2 regions of the Comamonas flocculans genome follow, and region 2 is predicted to be linked to the other one. Evidence: predicted binding sites of a transcription regulator. Region 2 holds the regulator's gene; the other holds the start of a gene.
What was found. Region 2 encodes FNR, which switches genes on or off when oxygen is low (the NO sensors DNR and NnrR bind a similar motif). Its sites were predicted from a motif close to TTGATNNNNATCAA; they were not measured.

Region 1 (3,874 bases), 1.1 Mb from region 2:
TTGCGCTCCTGGGCCAGCAGCTCGGCGTCCACCGGCTCGTTCTGGTTCGACCAGCTGCTGCGGATGTGGGTAAGCACCCCGGCAAGCTCGGCGTCGCTCAACTGCGCAAAGCTCGGCATCAGGCCCTTGTAGGTGTTGCCCTTGACGGTGATCTCGCCGTCGATGCCGTGCAGCACGATGTTGGCCAGGATTTTGGGGCTGCCATGCACCCATTCCGAGCCGTCCAGCGGCGGGAACACCCCCGGCAGGCCGGCGCCGCTGGCCTGGTGGCAGGAGGCGCAGTTGGCCGCGTAGATCGCGCCGCCGTCGACCGCCGCGTCCGCGCCGCCACCGCCGGCGGGCTTGGCCTGCAGGTCGGCCAGCGTGCGCTCGTCACCCATCCAGGGGCGGCTGTAGGGGCCGGAGATGGCGATGTAGATGATGCCGAAGAGCACCATGCCGATGGCGATCAGCGCCGGCAGCAGCGGCATCGGCCGGATGCGCTCTTCCGGATCGGTGCTCTCGCGCTGCTGGGCCTCGGGACGTTCATTGGAATTGGGCATGCATTACCTCACAGGTTCAGTCCGGTCGGCGCGCTCATTGCGGGTCGGCCGGCACGATCGGGTAGTTGCGCTTGAGCGACTGCAGGTACTTGACCAGATCCAGCGCCTCCGGCTTGGCCACGACCACCTTGCCCTCGGGAGCGGTGCCCGGCGGCAGGTTGACCACGGTCTCGTCCTTGTCCGCCTTGTCCTTGACCTCGAACATGTAGGGGTAGGACGGCATGATCGATTCCTTGACATAGGCGCGCGGCTGGTACAGGTGTCCCAGGTTCCAGTCCAGGCTGGGCTGGCGCACGCCGATGTTGAACAGGTCGGGCCCGGTGCGCATGCTGCCCAGCAGGTGCGGGCGGTCGTAGGTGTAGTCCGCCGGCACCGACACGCGGCCCCAGCCGCGCTTGGCGTCGGGGGCGAAGCTGGCGTCGCGCGGCTGCTGGGTGTGGCAATACATGCAGCCGTTGGCGATGTAGACCTCGCGCCCGCGCAGCTCGGCGCTGGTATAGGGCTTGAGTCCGTCGGGCGCGGGGATGTCGCGCACCTGGAAGTAGGGGATGAGCACCAGCGCCGCCACGGCGATGGTGAAGGTCACCATGGTGCCGGTGATCAGCTTGACTTCATTTTCCATGGGCCACCTCCAGCTTGCGCGGCTCGTGGTTGAACAGGGCGGCGCCGGTGCGGTTGGGGCCGAAGCGCAGCACCATCACCAGCACGTGGAAGGCGAAGATCAGGTGGCTGGCAACCATCATCGAGCCGCCTATGCTGCGCCAGTAGAGGTAGGGAATGGTGAGCGTGACCGAATCCATGAAGGGACGCGACTCGTCGAGCATGGCCAGGCCCTGCAGCCACCCGCCGTAGGTCAGCGGGCCGAAGTAGATCAGGATGCCGATCGCGGCGAGCCAGAAGTGCCAGGAAATCAGCCTGGGGAAGGGCCATTCCCAGCGCAGGATGCGTGGCAGCATGAAGTAGACGGCGCCGAACAGCACCATGGTCACGAAGCCGTAGGCGCCCAGGTGGGCGTGGGCCACGGTGAAGTGCGTGAAGTGCGCGACGCGGTTGACCGAGCGCAGCGCCTCGAACGAGCCCTGCACCGACGACAGCATGTACATGAAGCCGCCGAACATCATGAAGCGCAGCGTGGGCGAGTACAGCGCCAGCTTCATGCGGCCCCACATGGTGCCGGCCATGTTCACCGAGAACGCGGCCACCGGCACGATCATCATCATGCTCTGCACGATCGAGAGCGTGATCAGCCACTCGGGCACCGGCCCGCCCACCAGGTGGTGTCCGCCGACCTGGGCGTAGAAGAATGCCAGCGTCCAGAAACCCAGGATGGACAGGTTGTAGGAGCTCACGCGCCGCCCTATCACCTTGGGCAGGAAGTAGTAGATCGCGCCCAGCGCCGCCGGCGTGAACCACAGGCCCAGCACATTGTGGCCATACCACCAGTTCATCGTGGCCTGCTCCACGCCGTAGTGCGCGCCGGGGAACTTGGCCACGGTGAACAGCAGCGCGATCCACAGCAGCGAGCCCACGTGGTACCAGGCGCTCACGTAGATTTCATGTGCCTTGCGATGCACCACTGTGGAGATCACCGGAATGATGATGCAGACGAAGCCCAGCACCAGGAAGATGCCGATCTGCCACGGGATCTCGAGATATTCCATGCCGGCCGTCCAGCCCGCGCCAAAGCCGCCGATGGCGCTGGCGATGCCGACGTTGATCAGCGCGCCGCCCATCATCACGAACAGCGGCCCGCGCAGCGGCGTGCGCATCAGGCGCGGCAGCAGCCAGACGATGATGCCCAGCTCGCAGTTGGTGATCCAGCCGTAGAGCACCGCCGTCAGGTGGTAGGTGCGCATGCGCCCGAAGGTCTCCCAGGCCTCGCCCACCAGCCAGTCGGGCCAGTGCAGCTTGAGCGAGGCGGTCAGGCCTGCGAGCGAGCCCACCACCAGCCACATCACCGCGAAGCCGATGAACATGAAGGCCGGAAACGAGGTGGAGCGGTCGGCCTCGATGCGGTCTTCCAGCTCCTGCGGGTCCTCGGCCTGCTGCAGTTCGCGGCCCTTGTCCTGGGTCTCGTCGATGGCCTGCTGCAGCCGCGCCTCGCCGCTCGGGGTCAGCGAGGGATCATCGGCCTTGCCCACCTCGCCCGGGGCAAAAATCGTGCCGGCGGCCTTGGGGTTTTCCACGAACAACCCCTTGCGCATGGACCACATGAAGGCAAAAAGCCCTATGAGGGACAGCACAAAGGCCGACAACAGGCTGACTACTGCGCTGTCCATGACGGCTTCCTTTTCTCAAGCATATTTTCAGGATGTGGGAATTGAAGAAAATCAAGTATCGGGTAGACCCGAAGATTATAGAAAGTGCCTGCCCCGCGAAGCACCAGATACCCTTATGCAAGTCCGGGTTCTCGAGAACCCGGCCGGGCGCCTGCAGCCGGCAGCGCCAGCCCTACACTTGCGCCCATGCACCGCCTGATCCTCGGCATTGAATCTTCCTGTGACGAAACCGGCGTGGCGCTGGTGCGCGTGCGCGACGCCAAGGCCCGCCCCGAACTGCTGGCGCAGGCGCTGCACAGCCAGATCGCCATGCACCAGGCCTATGGCGGCGTGGTGCCCGAGCTCGCCAGCCGCGACCACATTCGCCGCGTGCTGCCGCTCACGCAGGCCGTGCTGCAGCAGGCCGGCGTGGCGCTGTCCGCGCTCGATCTGGTGGCCTTCACGCGCGGACCAGGCCTGGCCGGCGCGCTGCTGGTGGGCGCGGGCGTGGCCTGCGCCATGGGCGCCGCGCTGGACCTGCCGGTGCTGGGCGTGCACCACCTCGAAGGCCATCTGCTGTCGCCTTTTCTCGGGGCCGACCCGCCCGAGTTCCCCTTCGTCGCGCTGCTGGTCTCGGGCGGACACACCCAGCTCATGCGGGTGGATGCGGTGGGCAGCTACGAACTGCTCGGTGAAACCGTGGACGACGCTGCCGGCGAGGCCTTCGACAAGTCGGCCAAGCTGCTCGGGCTGCCCTATCCGGGCGGGCCGGCGCTGGCCCGGCTGGCCGAGGGCGGCAGGGCCGAGGCCTTCAAGCTGCCTCGGCCCCTGCTGCACAGCGGCACGCTGGATTTTTCCTTTGCCGGCCTCAAGACCGCCGTGCTCACCCAGGCGCGCAAGCTGGGCGAGGACCTGCCGGCGCACACCGCGGACCTGGCCGCCAGCACCCAGGCGGCCATCGTCGAGGTGCTGGTGAAGAAGTCGCTGGCGGCGCTGCAGCAGAGCGGGCTGCGGCGCCTGGTGGTGGCCGGCGGCGTGGGCGCCAACGCGCGGCTGCGCGCGCAGCTGGATGCG
Region 2 (3,874 bases):
ACAGTGATGTTGCCCTCGGCGTCGAGCAGGCTCAGGTACTGCACCACCGGCATGGCGTCGGCATAGGCGCGCAGCCGCACGGTGAGTTGGGCCGGGCCGTCGCCCAGGGCCTGCAAGTCCGGCAGTTCGGCCAGCAGGCTGTGCAGCGCGTCGTTGGTGGCGTCGAGCTGCAGCGCCAGGTTGTCGTGCAGTCCTGCGGCCTGCAGGCTCAGCTGCTGGCGCGCGCGCTCGGCCGTGGCGCGGTGCTCCTGCCAGCCGTTGAGCACCAGCACCAGGCCCGCCGCCAACCATGCCAGCCCCAGCCACCACCATGGGCTGCGCGCATGCGATGGCTGCAAGGAAGGTGTGGCTGACAAAAAGGACTCCGTCGATCACCCGGGCAGCCGCCACTGTATACGAAGGCCCCCGCACGTCGCGCCGGCCGCGGTGGCGGCGTCATTCGGCCTTGCATTGCAGCGCAGGCCCGGGGCATTGCATGCAGTTGCCACCCTGGAAGGCGACGCCGCGTCAGAGGATCTTGGAATACTGCGCGCGGCTCTCGCGCGCCTGCAGGTACTTGTCGAACACCATGGCGATGCCGCGCACGAAGAACCAGCCCATGGGGGTGACGTCGATGGCGTTGGCGCTCAGATGCACCAGGCCGTCGTCGTGCATGGCGCGCAGACGCGCGAGCTCGCTGGCGAAGGTGGCGCGAAAGTCGATCAGGTGCGCCGCCTCCACCGACTCGAACTGCACGCGGCCCTGGCACATCAGCGCGTTGATGACGGCGCGGCGCAACACGTCGTCATGGCTCAGGGCCACGCCGCGCACGATGGGCAGGTGCCCGTGGTCGAGCATGTCCTGGTATTGCAGCAGGTCCTTGGCGTTCTGGCTGTAGGTGGCGCCGACCTTGCCTATGGCCGAGATGCCCAGCGAGATCAGGTCGCAGTCGGGCTGGGTGCTGTAGCCCTGGAAGTTGCGGTGCAGCCGCCCCTGGCGCTTGGCCACGGCGAGCGAGTCGTCCGGGAGCGCGAAATGGTCCATGCCGATGTAGACGTAGCCCACCTCCTCGAAGGCCGCTATCGAGTGCGACAGCATGGCCACCTTGTGATTGGCCACCGGAATGTCGGCGGTCTTGATGTGGCGCTGCGACTTCACGCGCGCGGGCAGGTGGGCGTAGGCGTAGAGCGCGATGCGGTCGGGCCGCAGCTCGGCCATCTGCGCGATGGTGCGCGCGAACGATTCGGGCGTCTGCTTGGGCAGGCCGTAGATCAGGTCGGCGTTGATGGAATCAAAGCCGATGCGCCGCGCGGCCGCGACCAGCTCGAACACCTGCTCGGCCGGCTGCACGCGGTGCACCGCCTTCTGCACCTCGGGGTCGAAGTCCTGCACGCCGAAGCTCAGGCGGTTGAAGCCCAGCTCGCGGATCACCTGCAGGCGTTCGGCGCTGATGGTGCGCGGGTCTATCTCTATCGAGTATTCACCCTTGGGCGCAAAGGCAAAGCGCTTGCGCAGCATGGCCATCAGGTCGGCCAGTTCCTCGTCGTTCAGGAAGGTGGGCGTGCCGCCGCCAAAGTGCAGCTGGCTCACGCTCTGGCCGGGCCCGCCCAGGTGCTTGACGTGCAGGTCGAGCTCGCGCTCGACGTAGGCAAGATAGGGCGCGGCGCGCTCGTGGTGCTTGGTGATGATCTTGTTGCAGGCGCAGTAGTAGCACAGCGATTCGCAGAACGGCAAGTGCACGTACAGCGACAGCGGCTGCGCCGCCAGGCTCGTGCCGAGCTGGCGCTGGGCGAGCGCATGGCGGTAGTCTTCTTCGCCGAAGGCTTCGACGAAGCGGTCGGCCGTCGGGTAGGAGGTGTAGCGCGGCCCCGGCACGTCGAAGCGGGAGATGAGCTCTGGGGTAATCGTGGGCATGGCAGTCCTGAATGGCAATGCGGCCATCCGATGCAAACGCAGAACTGTCGCCGTCGCTGCTGCCGCTGTCTTTGATCGCCATCAAGGAATCGGGGCGGGCCATCCTAGAATCACCCATCCCTGCCCCAGAGGACAAGCCAGCCATGCCCCACCGCGCCCTCCAGATCGCCTGTTCGCGCTGCAGCCTGCGCGAACTGTGCATGCCCGTGGACATCAGCGCGGCCGACATGGAGCGCCTCGATACGCTGGTGACCACGCGCCGGCGCGTCAAGCGCGGCAAGCCGCTGTATTCGCGCGGCGACCGTTTCAGCGCGCTGTACGCGATCCGCTCGGGCTTCTTCAAGACGCGCGTGACCGCCAGCGACGGGCGCGAGCAGGTCACGGGCTTTCAGATGGCCGGCGAGATCATGGGGCTCGACGGCATCGTCTCGGACGAGCACACCTGCGACGCGCTGGCGCTGGAAGACGCCGAGGTCTGCGAAATGCCCTACGACCGCATCGAGTCGCTGTCGCGCGAGGTGCCGGCGCTGCAGACCCATGTGCACAAGATCATGAGCCGCGAGATCGTGCGCGACCATGGCGTGATGCTGCTGCTGGGCAGCATGCGCGCCGAAGAGCGCGTCGCCTCCTTCCTGATGAATCTGCTGCAGCGCCTGCACGTGCGCGGCTTCTCCGAGGCCGAGCTGGTGCTGCGCATGACGCGCGAGGAAATCGGCAGCTACCTGGGGCTGACGCTGGAGACGGTGAGCCGCACCTTCTCGCGCTTTGCCGACGAGGGGCTGATCGAGGTCAAGCACCGCCAGGTGCGCATTCTGGACGGCGCCGGCCTGCAGACCATCGTGGACAGCGCCGGAAGCCGGCGTTGAGAACTCTGTTTTACATAGCTTGATGCGCTGGATGGGCGGGCGTTTCAGCCGGATTTCATTCTCAATCTCGGGGCTGGCCGCGCAAGGCTTTCACGGCCCCGCGCAGGCGCTTGGCCTGCAGGCGCCGCTCCCGCGAGGCGCGCGTGGGCCGCGTCGCCTTGCGTGGCAGGACGGGGCGCGCCGCCTGCTCCACCAGCTCCCGCAGGCGCGCCAGCGCGTCGCGCCGGTTGGCCTGCTGCGTGCGGTAGCGCTGCGCCTTGATGAGCACCTGGCCCTCGGTGGTGACGCGGGCGTCGGACAACGCCAGGATGCGCTGCTTGAGCTCGGCGGGCAGGGCGGAGGCGGCCACGTCAAAGCGCAGGTGCACCGCGCTCGAGACCTTGTTCACGTTCTGCCCGCCCGCGCCCTGCGCGCGGATCGCGGTGATCTGCGCCTCGCGCTCGAGCAGCGCTGCCGTGGTTACCATCCCCGCCCCTTCTAGCCCTCGCCGATTGCCCCCAATGTCCCTGCTCTCGCGCCGACAAACGGTCGGCCTCGTCCTGCTGGTGCTTGCCTGGGGCATCAACTGGCCGGTCATGAAGGTGACGCTGCGCGAGATGGGGCCCCTGCATTTTCGCGCGTTGACCATGTTCGGCGGCGCGCTGGTGCTGGCGCTGTATTTTCGCTCGCGCGGCCTGCGCCTGCTGCCGCACGGCTGGGCCGAATGGCGCGCGGTGGTGGTGCTGGGGCTGCCCAACATTCTGGGCTGGCACGCCCTGTCCATCATCGGCGTGGCGCAACTGCCTGCGGGACGCGCGGCCACGCTGGGCTTCACCATGCCGGTCTGGACGGTGCTGCTGTCGGTGCTGTTCTACCGCGAAAAGCTCACCGGACGGCTGCTGGTGGGCGTGCTGGCGGTCCTGGCGGGCATCACGCTGCTGCTGTGGAACGAGCTGGCCCAGATTGCCGGGCGTCCGGCCGGCATCGCCTGGATGCAGGGCGCGGCCTTCAGCTGGGCGCTGGGCACCATCTGGATGCGCCGCGCCCACCTGAGCATGCCGGCCGAAACCCTGGTGGTCTGGATGATGGTGCTGGCCTCCCTGGCGCTGTGGCCGCTGGCCATCTGGCTGGAGCCG

Region 1: a site for FNR is predicted at 2,863-2,876, ahead of FOZ74_RS00470 (cbb3-type cytochrome c oxidase subunit I). Genes of this name have one in related genera too.

Annotation. Positions count from the first base shown of each region.
Region 1 covers NZ_CP042344.1:96,565-100,438, reverse strand. Annotated here, with positions in the region: gene FOZ74_RS00480 (c-type cytochrome) at 1-542, opposite strand, end outside; gene FOZ74_RS00475 (cbb3-type cytochrome c oxidase subunit II) at 577-1,164, opposite strand; gene FOZ74_RS00470 (cbb3-type cytochrome c oxidase subunit I) at 1,154-2,821, opposite strand; gene tsaD (tRNA (adenosine(37)-N6)-threonylcarbamoyltransferase complex transferase subunit TsaD) at 3,008-3,874, shown strand, end outside.
Region 2 covers NZ_CP042344.1:2,290,113-2,293,986, reverse strand. Annotated here, with positions in the region: gene FOZ74_RS11020 (diguanylate cyclase domain-containing protein) at 1-338, opposite strand, end outside; gene hemN (oxygen-independent coproporphyrinogen III oxidase) at 508-1,893, opposite strand; gene fnr (fumarate/nitrate reduction transcriptional regulator Fnr) at 2,037-2,759, shown strand; gene arfB (alternative ribosome rescue aminoacyl-tRNA hydrolase ArfB) at 2,821-3,225, opposite strand; gene FOZ74_RS11000 (DMT family transporter) at 3,260-3,874, shown strand, end outside.